Regions from separate parts of the Pseudoalteromonas sp. J2K-J979 genome, predicted to be linked through region 1. Evidence: predicted binding sites of a transcription regulator. Region 1 holds the regulator's gene; the other holds the start of a gene.

The links. Region 1 encodes LexA, which represses DNA repair genes until DNA is damaged. Its sites were predicted from a motif close to TACTGTATNNNNATACAGTA; they were not measured.
Region 2: AC3KVK_RS18095 (S24 family peptidase) is a predicted target of LexA. The motif match lies at 13,452-13,471, and genes of this name have one in related genera.

Annotation. Positions count from the first base shown of each region.
Region 1 is NZ_CM200281.1:3,316,625-3,331,850, reverse strand. It holds rRNA gene AC3KVK_RS15235 (23S ribosomal RNA) at 1-1,553, shown strand, start outside; rRNA gene rrf (5S ribosomal RNA) at 1,684-1,798, shown strand; gene lexA (transcriptional repressor LexA) at 1,950-2,567, shown strand; gene coxB (cytochrome c oxidase subunit II) at 2,816-3,943, shown strand; gene ctaD (cytochrome c oxidase subunit I) at 3,948-5,525, shown strand; gene AC3KVK_RS15210 (cytochrome c oxidase assembly protein) at 5,525-6,097, shown strand; gene AC3KVK_RS15205 (cytochrome c oxidase subunit 3) at 6,081-6,962, shown strand; gene AC3KVK_RS15200 (DUF2909 domain-containing protein) at 6,862-7,167, opposite strand; gene AC3KVK_RS15195 (SURF1 family protein) at 7,058-7,924, shown strand; gene AC3KVK_RS15190 (redox-active disulfide-containing membrane protein) at 7,917-8,414, shown strand; gene AC3KVK_RS15185 (COX15/CtaA family protein) at 8,430-9,425, shown strand; gene cyoE (heme o synthase) at 9,439-10,356, shown strand; gene AC3KVK_RS15175 (SCO family protein) at 10,356-10,949, shown strand; gene AC3KVK_RS15170 (STAS domain-containing protein) at 11,124-11,393, shown strand; gene AC3KVK_RS15165 (response regulator) at 11,405-11,767, shown strand; gene AC3KVK_RS15160 (chemotaxis protein CheA) at 11,780-13,864, shown strand; gene AC3KVK_RS15155 (chemotaxis protein CheW) at 13,865-14,377, shown strand; gene AC3KVK_RS15150 (methyl-accepting chemotaxis protein) at 14,402-15,226, shown strand, end outside.
Region 2 is NZ_CM200282.1:351,861-367,086, forward strand. It holds gene AC3KVK_RS18030 (FAD-binding oxidoreductase) at 1-146, opposite strand, end outside; gene AC3KVK_RS18035 (hypothetical protein) at 475-1,098, shown strand; gene AC3KVK_RS18040 (isopenicillin N synthase family dioxygenase) at 1,260-2,201, opposite strand; gene AC3KVK_RS18045 (NupC/NupG family nucleoside CNT transporter) at 2,226-3,449, opposite strand; gene udk (uridine kinase) at 3,466-4,095, opposite strand; gene AC3KVK_RS18055 (phosphopentomutase) at 4,410-5,627, shown strand; gene deoD (purine-nucleoside phosphorylase) at 5,641-6,342, shown strand; gene AC3KVK_RS18065 (ATP-binding protein) at 6,420-9,203, opposite strand; gene arfB (alternative ribosome rescue aminoacyl-tRNA hydrolase ArfB) at 9,318-9,731, opposite strand; gene AC3KVK_RS18075 (cold-shock protein) at 9,848-10,057, opposite strand; gene AC3KVK_RS18080 (YaiI/YqxD family protein) at 10,477-10,923, shown strand; gene AC3KVK_RS18085 (substrate-binding periplasmic protein) at 10,988-11,719, opposite strand; gene AC3KVK_RS18090 (Y-family DNA polymerase) at 11,779-13,035, opposite strand; gene AC3KVK_RS18095 (S24 family peptidase) at 13,023-13,436, opposite strand; gene arsJ (organoarsenical effux MFS transporter ArsJ) at 13,835-15,049, opposite strand; gene AC3KVK_RS18105 (ArsJ-associated glyceraldehyde-3-phosphate dehydrogenase) at 15,059-15,226, opposite strand, start outside.

The DNA.
Region 1 (15,226 bases):
CCCTAAGGCGAGGCGGAAACGCGTAGTCGATGGGAAACGGGTTAATATTCCCGTACTCGGCATGAATGCGATGGGGAGACGGAGCAGGCTAGGCAAGCATGGCGTTGGTTGTCCATGTGAAAGTAAGTAGGTTGAGAACTTAGGCAAATCCGGGTTCTTAAGACTGAGATACGAGACGAGCTACTACGGTAGTGAAGTTGTTGATGCCATACTTCCAGGAAAATCCTCTAAGCTTCAGTTCATGCTGAATCGTACCCCAAACCGACACAGGTGGTCAGGTAGAGAATACTAAGGCGCTTGAGAGAACTCGGGTGAAGGAACTAGGCAAAATAGTACCGTAACTTCGGGAGAAGGTACGCTGCTGACGGTGATAGGACTTGCTCCTTAAGCTGTTGGCAGTCACAGTAACCAGGTGGCTGGGACTGTTTATTAAAAACACAGCACTGTGCAAAATCGAAAGATGACGTATACGGTGTGACACCTGCCCGGTGCCGGAAGGTTAATTGATGGGGTTATCTTCGGAGAAGCTCTTGATCGAAGCCCCGGTAAACGGCGGCCGTAACTATAACGGTCCTAAGGTAGCGAAATTCCTTGTCGGGTAAGTTCCGACCTGCACGAATGGTGTAACCATGGCCACGCTGTCTCCACCCGAGACTCAGTGAAATTGAAATCGCAGTGAAGATGCTGTGTACCCGCGGCTAGACGGAAAGACCCCGTGAACCTTTACTACAGCTTGGCACTGAACATTGAACCTACATGTGTAGGATAGGTGGGAGACTTTGAAGCAGCGACGCTAGTTGTTGTGGAGTCGTCCTTGAAATACCACCCTTGTAGTTTTGATGTTCTAACGTAGGCCCCTAATCGGGGTTGCGGACAGTGCCTGGTGGGTAGTTTGACTGGGGCGGTCTCCTCCCAAAGAGTAACGGAGGAGCACGAAGGTTTGCTAAGTACGGTCGGACATCGTACGGTTAGTGTAATGGTAGAAGCAAGCTTAACTGCGAGACGGACAAGTCGAGCAGGTACGAAAGTAGGTCATAGTGATCCGGTGGTTCTGAATGGAAGGGCCATCGCTCAACGGATAAAAGGTACTCCGGGGATAACAGGCTGATACCGCCCAAGAGTTCATATCGACGGCGGTGTTTGGCACCTCGATGTCGGCTCATCACATCCTGGGGCTGAAGTCGGTCCCAAGGGTATGGCTGTTCGCCATTTAAAGTGGTACGCGAGCTGGGTTTAGAACGTCGTGAGACAGTTCGGTCCCTATCTGCCGTGGGCGTTTGAGAATTGAGAGGGGCTGCTCCTAGTACGAGAGGACCGGAGTGGACGAACCGCTGGTGTTCGGGTTGTCATGCCAATGGCACTGCCCGGTAGCTACGTTCGGAATCGATAAGCGCTGAAAGCATCTAAGCGCGAAGCGAGCCTCGAGATGAGTTCTCACTTGGAGTTTAACTCCACTAAAGGGCCGTTGGAGACTACAACGTTGATAGGTAGGATGTGGAAGCGCTGCGAGGCGTTAAGCTAACCTATACTAATTACCCGTGAGGCTTAACCATACAACGCCAAAGTGGTTTGTATGAAGCACTGATAAATAAGCAAGAAGTTAGATAGACTGAAGTAGACAATTTTAAAATCAGCCTTCCGAATTTAGTTTTACGGCGAAAGCGGTAAAGCGGCAAAATTTTGCTTGGTGACAATAGCGTTTTGGACCCACCTGACTCCATTCCGAACTCAGTAGTGAAACGAAACAGCGCCGATGGTAGTGTGGGATTACCCATGTGAGAGTAGGACATCGCCAGGCTCCTATTAAGAAAAGCCCGACTCAATGAGTCGGGCTTTTTGCTGTCTGAGTTTTTATTTTAACTATCTGTTTGAGAAAGTCGATAATATATTGCGCTTTCATTTACCCTGTATATAATTACAGTTATCTTTACTGTATGGAAATCCAGTGTATGCGTCCACTTACAAAACGTCAGGCTCAAATACTAGAGCTAATAAAGGTATTTATTAAAGATACAGGCATGCCTCCTACACGCGCTGAAATAGCTAATACGCTAGGCTTTAAAAGTGCAAATGCAGCAGAGGAACACCTCAAAGCCCTTGCAAAAAAAGGCTTTATCGAAATGGTGCCTGGTGCAAGTCGAGGTTTAAGGTTGGTCGAAGATGATGAGCCTGAACAACTTGGTTTACCACTAATTGGTAAAGTTGCTGCTGGTGAACCTATTTTGGCTCAAGAACATGTAGAAAGTCATTACCAAGTTGATCCGATGTTATTTAAACCAGCCGCAGACTTCTTGTTAAGAGTCGATGGGATGAGCATGAAAGATATTGGTATTATGGATGGTGATTTGTTAGCCGTTCATCGATGTGCTGTTGCACTAAATGGCCAAGTTGTTGTTGCTCGTGTCGGCGAGGATGTGACGGTCAAGCGTTTTGAGCAAAAGGGCAAAAAAGTTTACCTTCATGCTGAAAACGAAGAGTTCAATCCGATAATTGTTGATTTGTCTGAAGAAGCTCTTGATATTGAAGGGCTTGCGGTTGGCGTTATTCGTAATGCTGATTGGATGTAAAAAAGATGTTAATGTTATTTTTGTTTCGATTTATATTTAACAATCTGATTTAATTGTATTTATTTTAGTGCGCTTGTCGCACTTTATTTTTTATTGCTATATTTCTCACCCCCTTTCTTGCTTAACACTCCATCCTTGACTAGTTTTCAACTACAGCTGATTGAAAAATCATCTATTGGATTCTAGTTAATAATAATAATGAAGAAATAATTTGGCGTGCTTAAATTTCTTCACTAAAGGAGTGTGTTATGGGTAAGGTCTTTATGTCCTTGCTCGTTATGTTTGTTACATCGTCTAATGTTTTTGCACAAAGCAAATACAATATGACTACAGGTGTAACTGACATCAGCGAGAATGTTTATAACCTACATATGACAATTTTTATAATTTGTTGTGTGATAGGAGTTATTGTCTTCTCTATTATGTTTTGGGCCTTATTCAATCATCGTAAGTCTAAAGGTGTGACTGCTTCACAGTTTCATGAAAGCACCAAAGTTGAAATATTATGGACCGCCATTCCATTTTTGATTCTAATCTTAATGGCTATTCCTGCGACGAAAACCCTTATTGCGATGGAAGATACATCTAAGGCTGACATTACCATCAAGATAACGGGGTCACAGTGGAAATGGCACTATGAGTATATCGAACATGACTTAAGTTTTTACTCCATTTTATCTACACCACAAGACCAAATTAATAACCATATAACTAAAACTGAAAATTATTTACTTGAAGTCGATAAACCACTGGTTATCCCAACTAATCGCAAAGTTCGTTTTTTGATGACTTCTGATGATGTTATCCACTCATGGTGGGTCCCTGATTTTGCTGTTAAAAAAGATGCGAATCCAGGTTTTATAAATGAAGCATGGACTAGAGTAAACGAGCCTGGAATATACAGAGGTCAATGTGCTGAACTTTGTGGGAAAGATCATGGCTTTATGCCAGTGGTGGTCGAAGCCGTCGAGCCAGATGCTTTTGACTCTTGGCTTAACAATGCGAAAAAAGAAAATGCGCAAGCAGCTCAAGCTGATCTGAAGCTATTAGACCAGACATTATCAGAAGAGGAGTTAATGACATTGGGCGAGCAAGTTTATATCGCAAGTTGTGCAGCATGTCATCAGGTTACCGGTTTAGGTCTAGGTGGCGTATTCCCTGCGCTCAAGGATAGTCCTATAGCAAAGGGCGATATCATTGATCATATCGACATAGTTTTGCATGGTAAACCAGGTACGGCTATGCAAGCCTACGTAAAACAACTTTCTTTAAAACAGCTTGCAGCCGTTATTACCTATGAGCGAAATGCCTGGGGAAATAATACTGGGGATCTTGTTCAGCCAAGTGACGTAAAGAATAGAATGAAGGAAGAATAATAATATGACCGCGCTTACTCATGAACATTCGGATTCTCACGCTACCCCAAGTGGAATAAAGCGTTGGCTATTTACAACAAACCACAAAGATATTGGCTCATTGTACCTTATCTTTTCTTTGGTTATGTTTTTAGTCGGCGGTGCGATGGCTATGGTTATCCGAGCTGAACTATTTCAGCCTGGATTACAGTTGGTTGAACCTGATTTTTTTAACCAAATGACAACAGTACATGGACTCATTATGGTTTTTGGCGCTGTGATGCCTGCTTTTACGGGGTTGGCAAATTGGATGATCCCAATGATGATTGGCGCACCAGATATGGCGCTTCCTAGAATGAATAACTGGAGTTTCTGGATACTCCCTTTTGCATTTTCTATTTTACTCATGTCACTTTTTATGGAAGGTGGTGGACCTAATTTCGGTTGGACCTTTTACGCACCTCTATCTACAACGTATAGCAATGATAGTACAGCATTTTTTGTGTTTGCTGTTCACATTATGGGGATTAGTTCTATCATGGGGGCGATTAATGTCATTGTGACGATTGTAAATTTGCGCGCTCCAGGCATGACGTGGATGAAATTACCATTGTTTGTGTGGACTTGGTTGATCACTGCTTTTTTATTAATTGCTGTGATGCCTGTTTTAGCAGGAGCAGTAACAATGGTTCTCACGGATAAATATTTTGGGACTAGCTTCTTTAATGCTATGGGTGGCGGCGACCCAGTCATGTTTCAACATATCTTTTGGTTTTTCGGTCATCCAGAAGTGTATATTATGATTTTGCCCGCTTTTGGTATTATCTCTTCCATTGTTCCTACTTTTTCTCGTAAACCTTTGTTTGGCTACGCTTCAATGGTCTATGCAACTGCCTCAATTGCGTTTTTATCTTTCATTGTATGGGCTCACCATATGTTTACCACGGGGATGCCTTTAGCTGGAGAGCTATTTTTTATGTATAGCACGATGCTGATATCGGTACCTACAGGTGTTAAGGTCTTTAACTGGGTCGCCACTATGTGGCGTGGTTCAATTAGTTTCGAAATCCCGATGTTGTTTAGTATCGCTTTTATTGTGCTATTCACAATAGGAGGGTTTTCAGGTTTGATGCTGGCAATCACCCCTGCAGATTTTCAATATCATGATACTTATTTTGTTGTTGCGCATTTCCATTACGTTCTCGTAACTGGTGCTGTTTTTTCTATCATGGCAGCTGCGTATTATTGGCTGCCAAAATGGACAGGCAACATGTATCACCAAGGGTGGGCACAAGCGCATTTTTGGCTCTCACTTATAAGTGTTAATGTACTTTTCTTTCCTATGCACTTTGTTGGTCTAGCTGGTATGCCAAGACGTATTCCTGATTACGCTCTTCAATTTGCTGATTTTAATGCAATCATCAGTATTGGTGGTTTTGCTTTTGGTCTATCGCAGCTACTGTTTGTATGGGTTGTGATTAAGTGTATTAAAGGGGGAGAAAAAGCGACTGCGAGAGTATGGGAGGGTGCGCATGGACTCGAATGGGAAGTGCCTTCACCAGCTCCGTATCATACGTTTGATAAACCTCCGGTTATAAAATAATGGCTTCTTTACATAATAAATTGTTATTTAAGCTGCTGATTACATGTGCGGGAATGTTTGCGTTTGCATTTGCTCTCGTCCCTCTATATGACGTGTTTTGTGACATTACTGGATTGAATGGCAAACCGTCTTTAGAAGAGGCAGAGCAAAGCGCGGAGATTGATAATAAACGGTTAGTTGATGTGGGCTTTATTACTCATATTCAGGGTTCTGCTCCATTTAAAGTATCAGCTGAAACTCAGCGAATTACAGTCCAACCAGGAGCGATGCATAAGGTTGTATTTAAGGCTAAAAATATTAGTGATACAGATCGTGTTTTACAGGCGGTTCCATCAGTCTCCCCAGGCTTAGCAGCTAAATACCTCCATAAAATTGAGTGTTTTTGTTTTAATCAACAGCCCTTATCAGCAGGTGAAATGGCGGAGCTTCCACTTATGTTTTATGTTGATACAGCGTTACCACACAAGTTTGAAGAAATAACTTTATCCTATACTGTTTTTGATATCAGCGAGCAAATTCAGCAAGCAGTAACTGCCTCAACTAAGGAGACTGTGAATGAAACCAGAATATGAAACATATTACGTCCCATCACAAAGCCATTGGCCGATAGTCGGTGCAGTTGGGATGTTTTTTATCGCGCTTGGTGCAGCGAGTACGGTCATCAATTCGACAAAAGAAGAAGCGTCAGGGTTAACTCAGTATCTGCTATATGTAGGTATAGCGACCATCATTTACATGCTATACGGTTGGTTTAAAAATGTGATTGATGAGTCTGCTTCTGGGCTTTATTCGAAACAGATGGATCGCTCTTTCCGACAAGGTATGAGTTGGTTTATTTTTTCTGAGGTGATGTTTTTTGCTGCATTTTTTGGGGCTTTATTTTACGCCCGAGTATTGTCAGTCCCTTGGTTGGGTGGGGCCAGTAATAATGCAATGACCCATGAACTACTTTGGCCGACTTTTGAGGCTGTTTGGCCTTTAGTGACAACGCCAGCAGGCGAGACAACTCAGGCAATGCCATGGACAGGTTTACCATTGATAAATACCATTATCTTACTAACTTCATCAATAACGATTCATTTTGCTCATCAAGCTTTAGAAAAAGACAATCGCACTCAATTAAAACTTTTTTTAGCTCTAACGGTTGTATTAGGTGTGATTTTTTTAGGCTTACAAATAGAAGAATATGTTCATGCATATCAAGACTTAGGGCTGACTCTTGATGCGGGTATTTATGGAAATACCTTCTTTTTATTGACAGGCTTTCATGGCTTGCATGTAACTCTAGGTACGCTCATTTTATTTATTGTGTTATTACGTATTTATAAGGGGCACTTCACTTGCGAGAACCATTTTGCTTTCCAAGCTGCGGCTTGGTATTGGCATTTTGTGGACGTAGTGTGGTTATGTCTGTTTGTGTTTGTTTATGTTTTATAAATGGATTTTGATTAGGGCTTATCCAACCCAAAGATATCGCGGCTAAAATACCGACTAAAATTAAAACAGATGTAAATACACGCCGACCTAGGTATTTGGACATTGAAGGTGCTTTTGGATCGGCGCGTATCATTATTAGCAGTGCTTTAAAAAGACTAAATAGAATAAACAATAATAACAAAATAATAATTAGCTTGATTACCATGGGCTTTCCAAAGGTGTTTATGGATATAAGATTGCTTCATCAGTCATTTCACTTCTCATTTATAGCACTATTAATCACTTTATTAATAGCCTTATCTTGTGGTGGACTTGCTAGGTGGCAATATTATCGCGCATCCGAAAAGCAACTGACATTGAATTACCTAGCAGATAAGGCAAGTTTAGGGGAGTTGAAGTGGGAAGCTATTCAGTTGATGCCTGCAGATTGGAATAAAACAGGGCTCATTGTTCATCTGAAGGGCTCTTTAACTCAGAATAAATATTGGTTGTTAGATAATCGGGTACTCAATGGTCAGGTGGGATATGACGTTTTGGCTATGATAGAAATAGCGAATGAACCTAAAAAACTGCTAGTAAATTTGGGGTGGATCCCTACTGATTTTAATCGAAATTCCTTACCGTCTGTAGAGCTTCCCGATACAGATATCAGCATCAGAGTTCAAATTAAACAAGGAGATCTCGCTGGTTTTTATCTGGCGCATGAGCAAGAAATATCACTGTATTGGCCAAAAAGAATTCAATATATTGATCTTGATAAACTGGCAAAACAATCGAGCGAACTCTTATTACCATTTATGGCATACGCTGAAGAGTCAATTCTTAACATTAAGCCACATTATAAGCCTGTAGTGATGACTCCACAAAAGCATAAAGCTTATGCATTGCAATGGGGTTTAATTGGTATAGCGGCAATAATAGTTTTTGTGTTTGCATCAAAAGTAAGGGACAGACATGAGTAAAAAAGTGGTGGTTTATTTATTCTGTATTTGTTTTATCACCCCAATTATCAGTGCTTTTTTATTTCTACAAAGTAATTGGATCCCTCAGTCAACAGTCAATAATGGTGTGCTAGTTAAAGAAAATATCATAATAAGTGATTGGCAAGTTCCAGAAAGGAAACTTTGGTCTATTGCCGTCATGGCGCCAGAAGGATGCCAAGAGCAGTGCTCATTGGTGGTTGATTCAGTTAATAAAGTTCATCTAGCATTAGGAAAGCATAATGAGTATGTAGGTGTAGTTCTCTTAAGTAATGAACAAACAATAACTAATAAAGTTGAGGTAGTTCAAGCACCATTCCGTAATTTAAGTGAAGGCTCAATTTACTTGGTTGACCATATGGGGTTAATTGTTTTGGAGTACCCACTATCGAGTGGCAGTGGTGAAGAAGTCGTATTTAAAGGGTTACTGACAGATATTAAGAAGTTATTGAAGTTTGCGCGAAGTAGTTAAATAGGGATCATTAACATGATAAAAAAATATAAAAAATTAGTGTTGATTTGCTGTTTATTTTCAATCTGCGTTGTTGGCTTAGGTGCATATACTCGTTTGAGTGACGCAGGGTTAGGCTGCCCAGATTGGCCTGGGTGTTATGGATTTTTGAGCGTTCCACACCATGAAATTCATGCTGACATCGTGGCTGAAAATTTCCCAGGGATGGTAATTGAAACGGCAAAAGCATGGAAAGAGATGATTCATCGTTATTTTGCGGGTGCATTAGGGCTTTTTATTTTGGCTATTGCTATTTGGGCCGCGCACATTAATAAAAAAGAACTTACACCGCTGCGTTTGCCTATTTTTTTGGTCTTACTTGTAATATTTCAGGCTACGCTTGGGATGCTGACCGTCACGATGCAATTACAGCCATTAATTGTTATGGGGCATTTACTTGGTGGGTTTGCTATTTTCAGCCTGACAGGTTTGCTTTATCTGCGAATAACTAGTCAATCTATACCGGGCGGCGATGCAGGAGCGAAGCGATTTGGAAGCATGTGCATAATTGCTCTCTGGGTGTTGATTATACAAATCGCTTTAGGAGGTTGGCTGGCTGCTAATTATGCTGCTCCTCATTGTGCTGATTTCCCATTATGTGGTCCCGATACCTTGGTGCGTTTTTCATTTTTTGATGTCTTTCACTTACCGTTGGCGCAAAGTACTTATGAATATGGTGTTCTATCGGCAGATAGTCGGATGTCAATTCATTTTCTGCACAGAATTTGGGCTGTAATTACAAGTGTTGTGATTTTATTAACGTTGTTTCAGTTATGGCGAAATTGTTACTCAAGGAAAATAAAGGATTGTGTTTTAACCGTTCTGATTGCATTGAGCGCCCAATTATCTTTGGGGGTTTTATTAATTATGTGGCAATTCCCAATCTCAATTGCATTGGCGCATAATATTATGGCTGCTTTTTTGCTCTTAAGTGTTGTTCGTCTGTGTTATTACGTTAAGTCACGTTGTTAGAAGGGGATATTTGATGGCTGCAATATCGTATAGTGAAAAAGTAAAAACAAACATCTATCAAGTTATTGATTTAGCAAAAGATTATTTGGTGCTTTGTAAAATTAAAGTCGTTGCATTATTGGTTTTAACAGCGCTCGTAGGAATAGCTCTGGCGCCAGAATTAATCTCTAAAAGAACACTTTTTCAACAATTTATGAGTTTATTTGGTATTGGCTTACTCGCTAGTAGTGCCGCTGTTATCAATCATGTTGTTGATAGTGGGATTGATAGCGAAATGGCTAGGACTCGCCATAGACCTTTAGTTAAAGGGCGAATATCAGAAGTACATGCAGTGTTATTTTCTATCTTAATAGGCACTGTTGGATTTTTCGCTTTATGTATTTTCTCAAACGTATTAGCTGCTGTTTTAACTTTATTGGCTTTAGTAGGGTATGCTTTTGTTTATACAATGTTTTTAAAGCGAGCGACACCACAAAATATCGTAATCGGTGGGTTGGCAGGAGCGATGCCACCGTTACTAGGTTGGGTGTCTGAGACTGGCCAACTAGCAGCAGAACCTTGGTTACTTGTAATGATTATTTTTACTTGGACTCCTCCGCATTTTTGGGCGTTAGCTATCCATCGCAAAGATGATTATGCAAGGGCTAATATCCCCATGCTTCCTGTTACTCATGGGATCGATTTTTGCAAAACATGTGTACTATTATACTCAATCCTACTTAGTGTGGTTTGCGTTATTCCATATTTAATCGGTATGTCAGGTTGGCTATATCTGGTTATCTCCATTATGTTAAATGGGGTGTTTATCCTCAAGGCCATCCAATTGAAATGGTTTGCTAATCAAGGGACTGCAATGAATTTATTTAAATATTCAATTGTGCAATTGATGTTATTATTTATAGGTTTATTTTTAGATAAATGGTTCCTTTAATGAAAAAAATTGTTTTAATTCTAACCTTATTGCTTTTTCTTTTGGGTTGTAAAGAAGATGAGATCAAAACAGATGCGTTGGTCTATGAGCAACCACGAACGCTTAAACCTTTTATTTTGATAAATAAAAATAAAGAAGAAATTAGTAATGATGCGTTTTTAGGCGGGTGGAATTTATTGTTTCTTGGTTACACAAGCTGCCCAGATATCTGCCCGATGACGCTTTCAAAACTAAAATATGTAAAGTCGTCACTTCAAGGTGAATATGACATTAAAGTTTGGTTAATATCGGTTGATCCAGCTAGAGATACAGCAGAAAAGTTGCGCCAATATACCGATTATTTTGATCCTGAATTTATTGGTGCGACTGCGGAGCATAAAGCTCTTTTCCCCTTCGTTAGAGATCTCGGTTTAATGTATGCGATGGCAGATGAAAATTTAACAAATTACAGCGTTGATCATAGTGCTTCCATAGCGTTAGTTTCGCCAGAAGGGAAATTAAAAGCTATTTTTAAACCTGAATTCAAAGCCGGTGAGATCCCCACCATTAATACAGCTTCTCTAATTACTGACTTTAAACACATAGTAAAATAAATTAACCGATTTCACTGCTTGTTACCCAGTTAGGAAAGTTTATTTCTAACTGGGTTTTTTGTTCCTCTTCAAAGCTAATCTTCTAATTAAATTAAAAAAAGCATGCCTAAATGTGGCAAATCGGTTAACTGCGGCTAAGCTTTTTATTAGATGATATCCAAGGATTGAACATATATGTATCAGTTGCCAGAAGAGCTTGTGATTAACAATATCAGTACTTTCTATCAATCAATAATTGGCTTGTTGAATGATGGTGGTGATATTGTTTTAGATATCAGCAAGGTTACTCAAGCTGACACTGCTTCAATACAAATGTTATGCGCTCTTCAAAAACATTTGCACTCCACAGATCATCACATTCAATGGCATGGTAATAGTAAAGCGTTACTATCCTCAGCTAAGACCCTAGGGGTAAATGAGTTTTTATCACTTGAACACGTATAAATGAGGTCGATATGAAAAAAATCTTGGCAGTCGATGATTCTGCGTCAATGCGTCAGATGGTTGGCTTTACGTTAAAAAAAGCAGGCTTTGATGTTACAGAGGCTAAAGATGGCAGTGAAGCTTTAGCGATTGCTAAGCAAAACTCATTTGATGCGATTATTTCAGACGTCAATATGCCGATTATGGATGGCATCACTTTGATCAGAGAGTTAAGAGGTTTACCTGAATATAAATTTACCCCGATGTTAATGCTGACGACAGAATCAGGTTTAGACAAAAAGACAGAGGGTAAAGCCGCTGGCGCCACAGGTTGGATTGTCAAACCATTTAACCCAGAGCAGTTATTGGCGGTTATTAAGAAAGTTATTCGTTAACAAGGAGATGTTATGAGTATCGATCTCAGCCAATTTTTTGAAGTTTTTTTTGAAGAAAGCTTTGAAGGGTTAGATAGCATGGAATCAGAGCTGTTAAATTTACAGCCCGGAGATCTAGACTCAGAAACTATCAATACTATTTTTAGAGCTGCTCACTCTATTAAAGGTGGCAGTGGTACGTTTGGATTTTCTTCAGTTGCTGATTTTACACATGTTCTTGAAACTTTATTAGATCAGATCCGCGATGGCCGGCGTGCACTTGAACCGGAACATGTGAACCTACTTTTACAGTCTGTAGACTGCCTTCGCTTACTTTTATCTGCTCTGCAAGCTGAGCAAGAACCTGATTTATCTCAATCTATTGCTTTAAGGCAGGAGTTTGAAAGTATACTTAATAATGAGCAACCCTCAGCTCAGTCTGCCGCACCTTCAGTGCTTTTGCAACAAGCTCAAGGCGGGCCTTCATCACTAGACACTTTTGAGATCATATTTAAACCACTTCACCACCTGTTTAAAACAGGAAACGAGCCTTTATTTATGATTAGTGAACTATCAGAACTGGGTCAGCTTGAAGTAAAAGCAAATCTCGATGGTATTTTTGATATTCATGATATGCAGCCTGATGATTGTTATCTCGCGTGGACTTTTTATTTAGAAACGACAGAATCGGAAAGTAGAATAAAGGAAGTGTTTGAGTGGGTTGAAGATGATGCAGAAATTTCTATTACGGTATGTGGTGGGTTGTTTGAAGATGATGATCAGGTCGAGGTACCTGTAGCATCAGTTCCAGAAGGAAAGTCACAGCCAACGAAAAAAACCGAAGGCAAAAAAGAAGTTAAGGCCGAAGTTGAAATAGCTAAGCCTGTCGCAAAAACAGCTGAATCTACATCAATTCGAGTCAGTATTGATAAAGTTGACTCCTTGATCAATATGGTTGGTGAGTTAGTGATTACACAAGCCATGCTAACTCAGCTTGGTGAAGGTGAGATGACAGATCATAAGTTGATGGCCCTTCAAGAAGGATTAGCGCAGCTTGCACATAATACTCGCGATCTGCAAGAGAGTGTTATGCGGATCCGAATGCTTCCAATTAGTTTTGTTTTTAGCCGATTCCCAAGACTAGTAAGGGACACATCGCAAAAATTAGGTAAGCAAGTTGAGCTTAAATTGCTTGGCGAGCAAACTGAATTAGATAAAACAGTGATGGAGAAAATTTCTGACCCAATGGTTCACTTAGTTAGGAATTCTCTAGACCATGGTTTAGAAAAACCAGATGTGCGAGAAGAGGCAGGAAAAGATCCTGTAGGTAAGGTCACCCTGAATGCTTTTCATCAAGGTGGCAACATTGTTATCGAAATCATGGATGATGGTAATGGCTTAAATACCCACAAAATCCGCAGTAAAGCCCTCCAAAATGGCCTAATTTCAGAAACTGATGAGCTTAGTGATGACAAAATAAATGAGCTTATTTTTATGCCTGGTTTTTCAACAGCTGATGAAGTAAGTGATATTTCAGGGCGCGGTGTAGGGATGGATGTCGTTCGAAGGAATATTCAAGCTTTAAATGGATCGATCGAAGTCACTTCAGAGCAAGGGGTCGGTTCAACATTCACTATCCGCTTACCGCTAACATTAGCTATTTTGGATGGTCAGTTAGTCACGGTTGGGCAGCATACTTATATCATACCGCTAATTTCTATTGTTGAATCTCTGCAAGTTGATATCAAAAAAGTGAATAGTGTCGGGGGGGGATTAGATGTACTCAGACTTCGTGATGAATACGTCCCTATTTTACGTCTCCATCAAATTTTCAATCACCGTGGTGCCATCGAAGACTTAGAAAAAGGGTTACTTGTTGTTGTTGAAAGTGATAACCAAAAAGTAGGTTTGTTAGTCGATGATCTTTTAGCTCAGCAACAAGTTGTTATAAAAAGTTTAGAAGCTAACTATCAAAAAGTTGAAGGAGTATCTGGTGCGACTATCTTGGGTGATGGGCGAGTCTCACTGATTGTTGATATTACAGGCCTTATTAAGCTTGCTGGATTAAAAAAAGCAGGAAGACAAGAATTAGTGATTGATGGTGTGGAGGCGCATTAAATGGATGATTCTACTTTAGAGTCGGATGCATTATCAAAAGAAGATACGTCAATTCGTCAGTTTCTAACTTTCATTATGGATGAAGAAGAATATGGTGTGGATATCTTAACTGTACAAGAAATAAGAGGCTGGGAAGAAATTACCGCCATTCCGAATTCTCCTTGTTATGTAAAAGGCGCGATTAACTTAAGAGGGACTATAGTGCCTATTATCGACTTGCGATTACGATTTGGTTTAAAAGTCGCTGACTACGGACCTTTAACTGTCGTCATCGTAGTTAAAGTAGAGCTTGCGCAGGGAGCTAAAATTATGGGTTTAGTAGTAGATGCGGTATCAGATGTTTATAGCATAGCGGAAGAGCAAGCAACGGATGTACCCGATATTAACCGCAGTGACAATGCAGAATTTGTTCATGGCTTAGTTAATGTTGGAGAAAAAATGGTCGTGCTACTTAAGTTAGAGCGCGTACTAAACCTCACAAATGAAATAAAACAAGAAGTTGTTATTAATTAGTTGATCTTTCCGCAAGGGGGCAAGATGGAAACTGTCAATTCAAAGGCAAAAGTGTTGAATAAGCTGCTGATCGCGACCTCGGTTGTATTGATCTCATTTATTGTGAGTTTGCAGCTTGCTGGTGTGGTAATGGGACAATCATCAATTATTGCAATACTTGTATTCAGTATAGCTACGGTTGGTGCAATGATGTTTTTGTATAAAACAGTTGAGCAAATTACTGAAAAGCTAGGCGTAGTAGAAGAGGCTATTCCACTTTTGAAAGAGAAAGATTTCGAATCTTTGAGCGAGCTTAACCACAGCCCATTTCCTGCTTTTTTTAAAGCGATGAAACCATTCTGCCAAGTTATCGCTGATAAACCGAGTGATACAAAGGCATCAGTTGAAAGTTTGTTAAAAGCACTAGATGTTTGCCAAGCAAATGTGATGCTAGCAGATAGTGACTGCACGATCACTTATGTGAATAAATCAGTTGTAAATATGCTGCAAAGCAACGAAAGCCAATTGCGAACAGTCGTTCCGAGCTTAAATGTCTCTTCACTAGTTGGGACATGCGTAGATCAATTCCATAAAACACCCAGTCATCAGAGAGGTCTATTACAGTCCTTACAACAGCCATATAAAACTAAGCTTGAACTATCAGGCCTTACATTTAGCTTAATTGCAACTCCTTTGTTTTCTGACGCTGGTGAGCGCCTAGGCACGGTCGTTGAATGGCAAGATCTTACCGAAGAAGTTGCAGCACAAAATCGCGAGCAGGAACTACTTGCTAAGAGCGCTAGAATTTCAAGCGCATTGGATGTTTGTCAAGCAAATGTGATGATGGCAGATAACGATTTAAATATTGTT
Region 2 (15,226 bases), on a different replicon from region 1:
GAAAACCGTTTACCATCAATATCTAATGCTAATTTTGTAAATTGCCCCGCCTTAAAAGGGGCTATATCAGCCTGAACTGTGAGACTAAATAATGTCTTGGTCCACCATGTCACATCGCTGACCTTTGCAGGTTGCCAATCAGCCATCCTCACTCCTTAAAAATCCTGAATTCTATGAGGTTTAAGCATAGTGTATTTACGCCTGTCTAGTGGCGTGAGTGCGCGATTATATTTGTTGGTAAGTTATCTCAAAATCTAACGTGAGCGCGTTTATTCATGCATCAATCACCCAAAATATTGATACCAAATATTTTTAACCTCCCGTTTTATTTGAATTTTTTCCTATAAATATTGAAGTAGATCAAACTTTGACAAGTATCGAATTAGAAAACCCTCAAACCTGATCTAAATCAATTATATTGTTTCAAAAGTTAAGTAAGGTATTGTTATTGTTTATAAATGAGCCGCATTTACCATGGACACCCCTTTAAACCGTAGTGAAGCAAACCACCTGCATGATTCAGTCATGGGCATGGATCCGCACCTTGAATCAGCATTTGAGCGTCTATTGGATGATAAAAACACGCAAATTGAAGCACTCAACAACCATATTTTGCAGCTAAACAAACGTCAAAAGATGCAACAAGCGCATATTGATATCGTTGAGCAGCAGTGGCAGCTAAGCAACAACAAATTAGAAACACTGCTCAATCAACAAGCCCATCTTTCACCCTCGGCCATTCATGAGCAGGCTCAGCTTGAACAACAAAACATTGAATTAAATAATGAGCTCGAAGAGCTACAAATGAGCCACAAAGTACTACATCATCACTGCCGCGATTTAAATGAACGCAATCAACAGCTTCATCAGTCGCTCAAGCTTAGTGAAGAACAGCAGCATAAAATAAACACCCTATTTAATAAACAAGCCGCTGATTTAATGCATTTAAAAAATGATTTTGATAAAGCGAATCAACTCAACCAGCAATATGAAGCGCAGCTGCGTCGATATAAAGAAGAACACAAAATGTTGATGGGAAATTATTACGATGGCGTAATGAACAAAAGTAAAAAACTGTCAAAAAATTTACCTAATTAAGTTTAGCAGTGAATGCTCCCCCGCCTCACTTTTTTAGGAGTCACTGAATATATTATGAAAAACAAAGATAAAAAAAGGGCCTAATTAGGCCCTTTGCTCTAGTATCGTTCAAATTTTTTGTCGGTCTTAACCCCTTAAGACTTAGACATTCCCTTTCGGGATCACTTAATTAAACCAATCTCAATTAAGCGTTCAGTCAAATAATCATTTGACGAAATTGGCTGTGGATATCGATTAGGATTATCCTCAGTCACACACGTTGCCAAAGTTTCAATCATAAACTCTGGGTTTGGGTGTAAGAAAAACGGCACTGAGAATCGGCTGTGTTTGGCCGCATCACCCGGTGGATTAACCACACGATGGGTTGTTGACGGTAGCACATTATTCGTCAACCTTTGCAGCATATCCCCGATATTCACAACAATCGTGCCTGGGATTGTTGTCACTGGAATATACTCACCATCTCGAGTGAGGACTTCCAAACCAGCCTCCTCAGAACCGACAAGCAGTGTAATAAAGTTTATATCTTCATGCGCGCCTGCTCGCACAGCTGGCGTTTCTCCATCTAAAATAGGCGGATAATGAAGTGGACGTAAAATCGAATTACCATGGTCAATTTTATCGTCAAAATAGTCTTCGTCTTGGCCTAAATACAGAGCCAAAGCTGATAAAACTTGGCGACCTAATTCATCTAGCGCTTCGTATAAAGCATATACATCCGCTTTAAACTGTGGCACTTCAACAGGCCATACATTGGGATAAAGTCCCTCAATTTTCAGCGTTTGTTCTAGCTCTCGACCTACATGCCAAAACTCTTTTAAATCTGGATGAGGGTTATCTTTTGCCTTTTCGATACCCAAACCAGTGTAGCCACGTGCGCCACCAATATTAATCGCACTGTATTGCTCTTTAACATCTTGCGGCAACGCAAACAACGTACGAATTGCTTCGTATGCTTTAGCGACCAGTTGCGTATCGATACCGTGACCAACAATGCCACAAAAGCCAAACTCACTGTACCCTTTGCCTAACTCGGCAACAAAATTAGTTTTATCGGAATTTAAACGCGATATATCTAATGTTGGAATCGTTCTAATTGTCATTAAATGTCCTTAACATAGCTGACCTTATCCTAGCGATAGGAAAAAGCCGGCGATGGCGGCACTCATCAGATTAGCCATAGACCCTGCCATGACCGCTCTGAGCCCTAGGCGGGCGATATCCTTGCGACGACTAGGTGCCATGCCACCCAGTCCGCCTAGTAGTATTGCTATCGATGATAAGTTAGCAAATCCACACAGTGCAAACGTAACGATTGCTTGTGTATGCGCGCTTAACGTATCGCGATAATTAATGAAGTCTAAATAAGCGACAAACTCATTTACGACTAATTTTTGCCCAATGAAGCTCCCTGCAATAATGGCTTCATTCCACGGTACACCCAGTAACCATGCTACTGGTGCAAATACATAACCTAAAATCTCTTGTAATGTCAGCGTTGGGTGATCAAACCAGCCACCAATGCCACCTAACAATCCGTTAAGTAAAGCGATTAATGCAACAAATGCGAGTAACATCGCACCAACATTGAGCGCTAAGTGCATACCATTGGCTGCGCCTGATGCCGCTGCATCGATGACATTAACAGGTTTATCTTCATTCTCATCGATATCCGCTAGCGTATCTTTTGGATTTTCAGTTTCTGGCACCATCATTTTTGCCATTAAAAAACCACCTGGAGCGGCCATAAAGCTGGCTGCAATCAGGTATTTCAACTCAACACCAATGATTACATAACCAGCCATCACTGAGCCTGCCACCGTGGCTAAACCGCCTACCATTACAGCAAAAAGCTCAGACTTGGTCATCGAGGCAATAAAAGGTTTCACGATGAGGGGCGCTTCTGTTTGACCCACGAAAATATTGGCCGTTGCCGATAATGACTCTGTGCGTGACGTTTTAAGTAATTTTTGTAGTGCGCCACCTAAAATTCTGATTATCCAATCCATGATACCGATATGGTAAAGTACTGCGACCAACGCCGAGAAAAACACAATAACTGGCAGCACCTGAATCGCAAATACAAACCCTAGCGTATCTTGATTGGCTAACGAACCAAACAAAAAACCAATCCCATCATTGGCATAACCAATCACCGACGACACCGCTGCAGACATGGCAACCAACGCATTTTTACCGGCTTCAAAAAATAAGACAAACCCACCAATTACAAACTGCATTGCAAATGCAATACCCACAGTTCTTAAACTGATTGCCTTACGATTAGTCGAAGCAGCAAAGGCGACCAATAGCAACGATACAATGCCAACTAAACTCATGAACGTAGTCATTTATAAAAACCTATTATTATTGTTGTAAAAGTTGTTTTATTTTACTTTTGATGATGTCAATCGCGACACGGTTTTTGCCACCACGTGTGACCACAAGGTCTGAGCTATGTTTTGACGGCTCAATAAATTGATAAAACATCGGTCTGACCGTCGATTTATACTGATCAATGACAGATTGTAAGCTTCTGCCTCGTTCTTCCATATCTCGTTTCATGCGGCGCATCAAACAGATATCAAGTGGTGTATCAATAAACACCTTAATATTAAATTCATCACATAGCTTTGGATCTGATAATAATAATATTCCTTCAACGATTAAAATTTTGGCCGGAGAGACACGACGGGTTTTATCACTGCGCGTATGTTGACCATAATCATAAATCGGCACTTCTACTGCTTGCCCCTGACGAAGCTGATTCAAATGGGTTAGCATCAATTCGTGTTCGAATGCTTCTGGGTGGTCATAATTAGTTTGAGTACGATGGGCAAACGGTAAATGAGACTGATCGCGGTAATAAGCGTCTTCTTCGATAATTGCAATCGCACCGGGCTCTAGTTCATTAACTAACTCATTATAAATTGTTTGGCTAAACAGGGATTTACCAGACGCTGATGCACCAGCAATCGCTATAATAGTTCGAGTCACAAGTATTCACACCTAAGAGAAGTTAACAAAAAGTAGCTAAACAATACCAAAAAAGAAAAAAAGAATCTCAATTGACTATTTTAAAGCGGCAAATTTATCGTTTTTGCCCCATGACAAACAGGACAAATGTCCTGTACGACAAAATCAACAACATCATAAAGTAGTAATGTAATTGAAGCTTTCAGACAAGAGTTTCTTTTGTAGATGATTATCGTCAGTGCCAAGACTCTGACTGCAATCGATAAGCAATAAACTTTAGCTATACTGAACTACTTACAGTAAGCAAACAGCAAATTTCCCTTTTAAGGATAAGCATGGCAAGAGCATTAATTTTAATGGCGGACAGTTTGGGCATTGGTGCTGCTCCTGACGCGCATTTGTTTGGCGATACAGGTGCTAATACCTTCGCTCATTTGCTTGCCGCTTATCATGGTGAAACTGGTCACAAACTTGCGCTACCTAACTTGGCAAAACTTGGCTTGATTGAAGCTTGTCAGCGTGCCAGCGGCACTGTCTGTCAAATAGCATCAGCTCCTGCACCGATTGCCGCTTTTGGTTATGCCAAAGAGCTCTCAACAGGCAAAGATACCCCGTCTGGTCACTGGGAGATGGCAGGGGTGCCGGTCTTGTTTGATTGGGGATATTTCCCACAAACCGTTCCCTGTTTTGCCGACGAGTTTATTAACGAACTGGTAAAGCGTGCCAATATTCCGGGAATTTTAGGGAATTGTCACGCCTCTGGCACCACGATTTTAGAACAACTAGGTGAAGAGCACATTCGTACCGGCAAGCCTATTTGCTATACCTCAACCGACTCTGTCTTTCAAATTGCCGCGCACGAAACACATTTTGGGCTTGATAAGCTTTACGAAGTGTGTGAAATCGCACGCCAATTGTTCGATGAAATGAACATAGGCCGTGTAATTGCTCGTCCATTTTTAGGCGAAACAGCCAACGAATTTGCTCGAACGGGTAATCGACGTGATTATGCTGTGCTTCCTCCTGCCCCAACCGTGCTTGATAAGCTTAAACAAGCCGGTGGCCAAGTGATTAGCATAGGTAAAATATCAGATATTTATGCACATCAAGGCATTACTGAAAAACACAAAGCCTCAGGGTTAATCAACCTACTAGAAAAAACTACTGAAGTGTTTAGTCAAGCAGAAAAAAACAGCATAGTGTTTACAAACCTCGTTGATTTTGATGAAAAATTTGGCCATCGCCGCAATGCTGTGGGTTACGCCGAAGCATTAGCTCAATTTGATGCTTACTTACCAACACTGATGAATTTATTAGGCGAGGATGATGTTTTAATCATCACTGCCGACCATGGTTGTGATCCTACCTGGCCAGGTACCGATCATACTCGTGAATATGTGCCCGTTTTAGCATATCAAAAAGGTATGTTACCCATCGACTTGGGTGAACGGAACAGTTTTGCAGACATAGGACAGACCCTTGCCCAGTGGTTTGATTTACCTGCAATGGAATATGGCGAAAGTTTCGCTCAATCTCTTAATAAAGCAAATTAACAGGATAGTTTTCATGAGCACTCCTCACATCAACGCAACTGTAGGCGATTTTGCCGAAACAGTTTTAATGCCTGGCGATCCGTTACGTGCCAAGTACATCGCCGAAAATTTTCTTGATGACGCAAAACAAGTCACAGGTGTGCGTAATATGTTCGGTTTTACTGGCACATATAAAGGAAAACCCGTCAGTATCATGGCATCTGGAATGGGTATCCCATCGATGTCGATTTATGCCCGCGAATTAATTTGCAGCTATAACGTTAAAAACCTTATCCGTATTGGTACCTGTGGTGGGATCGGTTCAGATATTAAGATCCGCGATGTGATCTTTGCACAAGGTGCTAGCACTGACTCAAACGTAAACCGTTCCCGTGTTCGTGGCTATGACTTTGCCGCGATTGCTGATTTTGGCTTACTTGAAAATGGCGTGAATGCCGCTCGTAACTTGGGCGTTAATGTTAAAGTGGGTAATGTTTTTACGACCGATACATTTTATCAAGCTGATTCTACTTTCTATGCCGATTTAGATAAATTAGGGGTCTTAGCGGTAGATATGGAAACAGCAGGTTTATACGGCGTAGCAGCTGAATATGGCGTAAAAGCGATGGCATTATTCACCGTGAGTGATCATGTTATTACCGGTGAAGCGACACCGGCTGAAGAACGCCAAAACACATTCAATGAAATGGTTAAAATTGCCCTAGAATCAATTTAATAAATTATTATTGTACCTTCTAACAGTTGTAACCAAAGCCGCAGGATGCGGCTTTTTTCATGCTTGATTGACGAGTTTTAGTTCTTATCACTTAACCATTTCTTTAATACTTTATGTAATACGGCTTCGTCTATTGGCTTACTCACAAAATCATTCATACCCACATCAAAACAAGCTTGCTGATCTTCTATAAACGCGTTAGCTGTGAGTGCCACTATAATGGGATGACCATATTTTGAAGTATTTAGCCGCATCTCTTTAGTCGTAGTATAACCATCCATCACCGGCATTTGGCAATCCATTAAGATGAGCTCATAACCATTTGATTGTTGTAACCTAAGTGCTTGTTCACCATTTTCAGCTAAGTCAACGTTTGCACCAACCGCTTCCAACATAGTTCGGGCCACGAGTTGATTGATGGGGTTATCTTCAACAAGTAACATTGTCCGGCCTGTTAAATTTAATTCTCCTGTTTCAAGCCTGTTAACAGGTAAGTTCTTGGCTTGTTTCATTGGTAAAGTGACCGTGAAACAGCTCCCTACTCCTACTTGGCTTTCTAGCGCAATATCGCCGCCAAAAAGTCGTGCTAAACGCAAACAAATTGCAAGACCCAGTCCTGTACCACCATACTCACGCGTGGTCGAAACATCAGCCTGACTAAACTCACTAAACAACTGACTTTGCTTTGCAGCTGCAATACCGATCCCTGTGTCACTGACACTGAATGTTAAGACTTCTTTATCATAGGCAGCGCGTATGATCACTTCGCCTTCTGCGGTAAATTTTCCTGCATTGGTTAATAGATTGGTAATAATTTGACGTAAACGAACGGAATCACTCACTACTTTGGTCGGTAACGAATCCATCCCTTCTACTTGTAACGTCACCCCTGCTTGTAATGAAGAAATGCGAAACATATTTGCTGAGTCTTCAAACACTTTAACTAAATCAAATGGCTTACTTTCTAATTCAAGCTGCCCTGCTTCAATTTTTGAAAAGTCTAAAATATCGTTTAGGATCAACATCAATACTTGAGCTGAATTATGCGTTAAAGTTAGTTTTTCTTGTATATCTTCGGGTAACTGTTTGTCCTTTAACAAAATATTGATCATCCCAATAATGCCATTCATCGGTGTTCGGATCTCATGGCTCATATTCGCTAAGAAAATAGATTTAGCTTTATTTGCTTGCTCAGCTGATTGCACACTTTGCATCAGTTCAAAGGTTTTCTTTTCAACTTCAATCGCTAATTCATGGTTAAATTCACTTAGCTTGTGGTTGAGCTGCTCATTTTCATGGTTTGATTTTTCTAACTCTGTAAAACTAATATGTAAGCTTTGAGCCATTTGTGTAAATTGTTGATGCAAGGCGTCTATTTCTTGCCAACTTTGCGGTGTTTTTTTCTCGAGCGGTGTACGTTGGTGTGGGTCAAAGGTATGCATCTGATTACTCAATGACTCTATTGGTGAGACCAACCATCGGCTCAAACGCATAATAAACACAACCACTAATGAAGTGACTAATGCCATAACTAACATCGCCTTCAACCATGACCACGCAGCTAGAATATCAATATGAGATTTATCTAACATTAACACTACCTGCCAATTATAATGTGCTGTGTGTTCTATGGTGCTGTAGTATGAATTCATTTCATTATCGATAAATATCGGGCTATTTACGGTGTTGGAAAATGCAGCTAACACTTTTTCTGTGAGTGTATCAAGCACCTGATGTTGTAGATTTTTAGATTGGTATACGACTTGGTTTTTGCTATCAATAATCAGTAATTCTACACTATGATCAAACAACTGCGGTTTAAAGGCAGCAAACGCTTCTAGATTTAGCGACCCTTCTATGACACCTTGAAATTCATCTTCTTTAAAAACGCCTTTTGAAATAGCAACAATCGGGTCATTACCAAAGCCACGCCCTTCAAATGCTGAAGATACATAAGTATCTGGATGTTTATATGCTTGAATAAAATAAGGTCGATCTGCCACACTCAGAAGCTGGCCATCAAGCTTCTTTAAAAAAACCTCAGGTGCAGCTGCTGTGACGTTCCCTACTTTATTCGTCGCTAAACTCGTTAAAAAAGCAGGATAATATTGTATTAAACTATTTAATGCTTGCTGTGTATTTAAGCCATTTACGACGGCTTGTGCTTGGATATTAATTGCTGTGACATGCTCATGTAAATACCGTTCAACACCTAACGCAATGTCTTTTGCTTTCACTTTTAATTGCGAACGGACATGTGTTTCTACATTTTGATGGTTATAGTTAATTAAAATTACGGTAATCACTAATAGTGACAAGCCCACTAACACGCTCACCGTATAGCGTAACAAACGTACGAGTGGCGTTTTAAATTCAGAATTAGAATAAAAATGTTTTGAATAAAAGCCAATAACATCAGCAATTGCTAAACATACAATCGCATTTAATAAGTACTTTACTAAGGCGGTTAACAAGCCTAAGGGCGGGATTTCGCGTAGCCAATATCCTATTAACGCTAAGATCGGCAAACCGATGACCAACCAAAAGACAATCCCCCAGCCCAGTAAAGGCTGCCGGCGTTTAATACTAAAATAAGTTAACCAGAGTATCTCCATTAAAAATGGGATTGCAGGCCAGGCATGATCCCACTTCAACCATAAAAAATTAGCGGCGATAAAACCAGTGATAAAGCCATAGCGGGGGCCATAAATAAGCAAGACATACAAAGCAAAAGCTTGCCCAAATAGAAACTCAGTACTTGATAAAAAATAAAATGGCAGTAGGTTGATCCCTCCACCTATCAGCCCCAGAATAATGGCTTTAATGAGGTGGTTGGGTATTATTGATTTGGTTTCTGACACGCAGCCTGACTCACCTTACAAATACACCAGCACATACTGGGGCTCGATGAAAAAATCTATACTATGTGTAAGATTAACAGACTTATGCTTTTTTTCCTGCTTTATTCCTTTGTTTTAAAAACGAATTGCACCGCGCAAGGCTTTGGTTTGACTCTTTTGTGTTTTTTTATCCATGCGTCTTTTTTGTGAGTTACGTGTTGGTTTAGTGTTACGACGCACTTTTTCAACTTTGGTTGCTTCGCTAATCAATTGTCTTAATCGTTCAAGTGAATCTTGCTTATTTTTAGCTTGATCACGATATTGTTGCGCCTTAATAATTATTACCCCTTCTTTACTGATCCGGCTATCTGAATAAGCAAGTAACCGTTCTTTATAAAAAGCAGGAAGTGATGAGCGCTGTATATCAAAACGAAGGTGGATGGCACTGGATACTTTGTTGACATTTTGACCGCCCGCGCCTTGTGCACGAATAGCGGAAAACTCCAATTCCCACTCGGCAATTACAATGTTCGCGGTAATGTGTAACATAACGTCTCTTTTATGGTAGCTAAAATACAAAAAAGGCCATACTTTTCAGTATCGCCTTTTTAGTTCAAGCATTTAAGCCTGAAGGTCTAAACCCAATTGGTTTAGTCGAGTACTAATTAAAGTACTACGATTTCCTCAGCTTGAGGACCTTTTTGACCTTGAGTTACTTTGAACTGAACTTTTTGGCCTTCAACAAGTGTTTTGAAACCAGTACCAGTGATAGCACGGAAGTGAGCGAAAACGTCAGGACCATTTTCTTGCTCGATGAAACCAAAACCTTTAGACTCGTTGAACCATTTAACTGTACCAGTAGTAGTTGTAGACATAATCTTATCCTATTAAATCAAAAATAATAAAGTCTCATTATTGAGACAATTCGGCTGGAAGTGCTGCCATTACTTTTTTAAAAACAGGACATCGGTACTGTAAATAAAACATCAAAATGGTGTGCATAAATACTAGACTTACTTTCAGACAAGACACATTATATATAACTTTGCCGAACAGTCAAAGGGTATCCCAAATTAAATCCCCTTGTTTCTTACCTAAATTAGCTACACTCTATATTAATGCTTGTTTGTTGATAATATTACAAAAATATGAAATTTCATTTCTGCTCATTGTACCAGTAGTTTTATTAATCGACTGGTTTGTTGTCCCACCCGTTTCGCGTTATTTCTTTACAATTTCTCTTACAAAGCGCATGATCTTCTGTATGAATTCTCTGCACAACCATTAAAAAGTTATGAAAATTTGGGTCGATGCTGATGCCTGTCCAACAGTAATCAAAGATATTCTTTACCGCGCCGCTGTTCGTACAAAACGTGAAACAACCTTAGTCGCTAACCAAGCACTAAACATTCCCCCTTCTTTATATATCAAAACATTACAGGTCGGTGCAGGGTTCGATGTAGCAGACAATGAAATTGTGAAGCGCTGCCAGCCCGGAGATTTAGTTATCACCAGTGATATCCCATTAGCTGACGAAGTGATTACAAAAGGAGCTGCAGCACTGAGTCATCGGGGTGAATTATTCACCACTGAAAACATAAAGTCTCGTTTAAATGTCCGTGACTTTATGGATACTTTGCGGTCAAGTGGCATTCAAACCGGTGGCCCCGCTCCATTAAGCCAAACGGACAGACAAAATTTTGCCAATCATTTAGACCGTTTACTCCAACAAGCAAAATAAAGTAATAATGCTGTCCAGTGTTCTTATCCCAAGTCCCACGAACGTAAGTACCAGTGCGCCTTATTTAGAATACAGTTTGTACAGGGGCTTGATTGATGTGATCTAATGCCTGCTGCATCGCTTCTATCAGGCTTTTATCCACGGCTTTATTGCATGCAAAACCCAGATAAGACTCTTTTAACACATTGACCACATGATATTTCGATGTGGTGATACCAGCACGTTTAAACTGAAAGTGAGCAATGCTTTCTCCGTAAGCAATTGCATCAACCCGTTCGAGCGACAGCATTTTCACCATCTCAAATCCAGTATTTAAAAACACAAAATGTTCATCACTCATTCCCTGTTCTCGCAGTAAAATATGACCAATATCATTTTTTACTACCCCTATTTTTAATTGTTCAGTAGGCAACTGTTCATACCGACCATCATCGAGGGCAATGAGTGAAATTCGGTTAGTCACAATAGGCCCAACAAAATAAAATTTTTTTGCTCTTTCTGCTGTGTAAGTCATCGAAAACAAACATCGCTTTGGTTTGTTTTCTAAATATCGATAAGCACGGGGCCATGGGTAAATATCAATATCATCACGTGAAAAATTAATCTTCATGTGGTCAAACATGGCCAATAATCTCTCTATGGTGATCCCCGTTATGCGTCCATTTTCAATATAATTATAAGGCGGGTAGTCTTCGGTCATCCATGTAATTTCATGAACTTGCTGAGCGAGTGATGTAGGTGACGCATTCAGTGCTGTACTGCACACAAGTAGCACACATACAATAAATGGGCGCATATTCTGTTTTCCAACCACGAATAATATTTAAGTATAGTCAGCTGGTAGCACACACGCTGTTAACATTGAATTTTCGGTAAGTCTTGCCAGCGGGTCGTGTAGTGAGGTGACAAAAAGTCGCGTTTCATATGCCAATTTGTCCGCATCTGCTGTGATGCACTAACTAACGTATCTTGGCCAAAACGTTGGTTAATCCCATCGATACAGCGCATTAAAGGCTCATTTTCATCATGTTGCGTAAATAAATCATCTTGGTAACAATGCTCGCTAATTAATTCTATCGCCCCAATGCCACATTTATAAAACTGAATATTTGGCTGGTATATCACCGTAAGCGCACGATCTACGGCTTCTGCGAATGTGTGCGTATTCGCTGTTGCAACCTCAAATTGGTGGACGAGGCTTTTTTTATAATACGGCTCCTGATGCGCAGAGCTACTCGCAAATATCAACAATTGTTTCGCTAATGAGTGTTGTTTTCGCAACTTTCTTGCCACCGTTGCACTATGATTCATCAATGCCGTTCGTAAAGCTTGATAATCGTTTATTCGTTCTCCAAAACTGCGAGTCGAAAATACCTCTTTTTTGAGTTGTGGGACTTCATCCCAGCCTAAACAAGTTTCACCATTTAACTCTGCGACCACTCGCTCCATCACCACACCAAATTGTTGTCTAATCCGCTTCGGTGGCTGCTGTGCTAATTGCCATGCATTATCGACTCTCATTAAGTTCAGCCGCTTACCTAATCGACGCCCTACTCCCCAAACATCGGTCACCGCCATACGAGTCAAAATTGTTTTACGAGTGGCTTCATTATTAATGATGGCCACACCAGCAAAGCCCTCCAACTTTTTTGCGGCATGATTTGCCGCTTTGGCTAATGTGGCTGTTGGGCCAAACCCCACACCAACAGGCAGCTTTGTTTCGCGCCAAACACGTCTACGAATACGTTGCCCATATTCCATCCAATCCGAAATACAATGCTGATACCCTTTAAACTCTAAGAAAGCTTCATCAATCGAATACACATGCTGATTATCACCAAATTCAGCAATCACATTCATCATCCGCTCACTTAAATCGGCATAAAGCTCATAATTGGATGAACGCACAATAACTTGATGCTGCGCCAAGTAATCCTTAACCTGAAAGTAAGGCAAAAATTTTGGCACATTTAATTGACGAGCAATGGGACACACCGCGCAAATGCAACCATCGTTATTAGTTAACACCACCACAGGCTTTTTTCGAATACTGGGATCAAATACTTTTTCAGCACTGGCATAAAAAGCCACGGCATCCACTAACGCAAACAATCTAACAACTCTCGGGTTGATTTATGAATACGAATCGAACGAGTCACCACACCTTCTATTTGAAATTCATCATGGCTAGTCAGCATCACAGGAGGAAATACGCTCGACGCAGATAATAACTGTCGGTTCGCTTTATCGAGAATTTTACACACAAAGCAGCCATTAAAGTTTGCCACAATAATATCACCTTGCTGAACGGGTTCAGCCCGATCAACAATCAGTAAATCACGGTCAAAAATGCCGATATCTTGCATTGAATGACCCGAAGCCAACCCTATAAATGTTGCATTTGGATGAGAGATCAACAACTGATCTAATGATAACCCAAGCTCTTTATATTCTGCCGCAGGCGATTCAAAACCAGTGATCCCCGCTTCAATATAAATAGGAATAACACGCATAACACCACACTCAAACACTGTATATTTACACAGTATAAATCGCATTACTCATTCGGTCGAGTTTAAATATCAGAATCACGCAATTAACAGCTACCCCATTATTTATGGCGCAATAGGCACAAGTTAAACTGTAAGAATTGATATGATGTTAACAATTAAAAAGGGTCGCTGACGACTAACACTGTATAACTTGTCATTATTGGAGTGAGCTCATCGGTGTTGGCATTGCACACATAGCCGACATACAAAGGGCTAAGCGTGCAAGCACCCGAATAAAATAACCAACCTTCGTCGGTTCAAAAACCTTATTTACAAAGATCTGCCCTCTCTGGGTTGTCTAGTGCAGCGTATTCAATGAAAATTACGCTCAAGATCTGAGTTGTCTGTTAGCCATTTTTCTACACGCGACCTTCTTTATCTAATTTTGTTGAAATTAACCCCGCAAATGCAATAAATATAAACGAGATTGCCAAACAAGCCGCTAACCCGTATAGCTGAAAAACCCAGCCCGATAAAACAGTCCCAATCAAACGCCCCATCGCATTTGCCATGTAGTAAAAGCCTACATCAAGAGACACACCATCGGCATCAGCCATGCTAACAATCAAATAACTGTGCAATGACGAGTTAATTGCGAACAGTATGCCAAATGCCATCAGGCCAGCAATGAGGAGAGTTTGCACTTGCCAATTAAATAATAAAGATAAGGTAATACCGAATGTGATCAGTGCCAATAAACTTGCCCATTTTACGGTTTCTGTTGCAGGAGAAACGTTATCATTGAATTTAATAAGTTTAGGTGCGATAGATTGCACAATACCGTAACCAATCACCCAAAGTGCCAAGAACCCACCGACCGTCCAATGATCCCAACCAAAGGTTTGCGATAAAAAGACAGGTAAAGCAACAACAAACCAGACATCGCGAGCGCCAAATAAGAATAGCCGTGCAGCCGACAGAATATTAATTGCCCGACTCTTTGAAAAAATGTCGGTAAACTTAGGTTTGTTTTTAGCTTTTCCTAAATCACTTTTTAAAGCGTAAAGGCTGTAACACCACACAAGTGCCAATACGCTAGCCATCAGCAACATGGCACCTTTAAACGATATCCAAGTTAGCAGTAGGCCACCTAAAAAAAAGCCAACGCCTTTGAGAGCATTTTTAGAGCCTGTTAATACTGCTACCCATTTAAACAAGGTACCTTCTTGCCCAGCAGTTACCAACATTTTAATCGAGCTTTTAGCGCTCATTTTATTTAAATCTTTAGCAATACCTGACAGCGCTTGGGCGATCATTACATACACAACAGTTAACCATTCAGCGGGAACAGCTAACATCAGCAAAGCGATAATTTGAATAGCTAAGCCGATGTTCATGGTTTTATTTAGCCCTAAACGCGCACCTAAGAAGCCGCCAACTAAATTAGTCACAACGCCAAAGATTTCATAAAACAAGAACAACATCGCTATGCTAAGCGGGCTATACCCTAACGCATGAAAATGAAGCACCACTAACATGCGTAGTGCACCATCGGTTAAGGTAAATGCCCAATAATTACCTGTTACAACAAGATACTGCTTAATATCGTCTGATAATGATGCCAAGCGTTTCATAGTATTAGATTATCCTTTAATTGATAGACCGACTTTGCGAGCAAGCTCAGCCGTTCTATTGGCGTATCCCCACTCATTGTCATACCATAAATACATTTTTAATTGCGTGTTGTTGACCACCATGGTTGAAAGCGCATCAACAATGCTAGAGCGAGGGTCTGTTTTGTAGTCGATAGA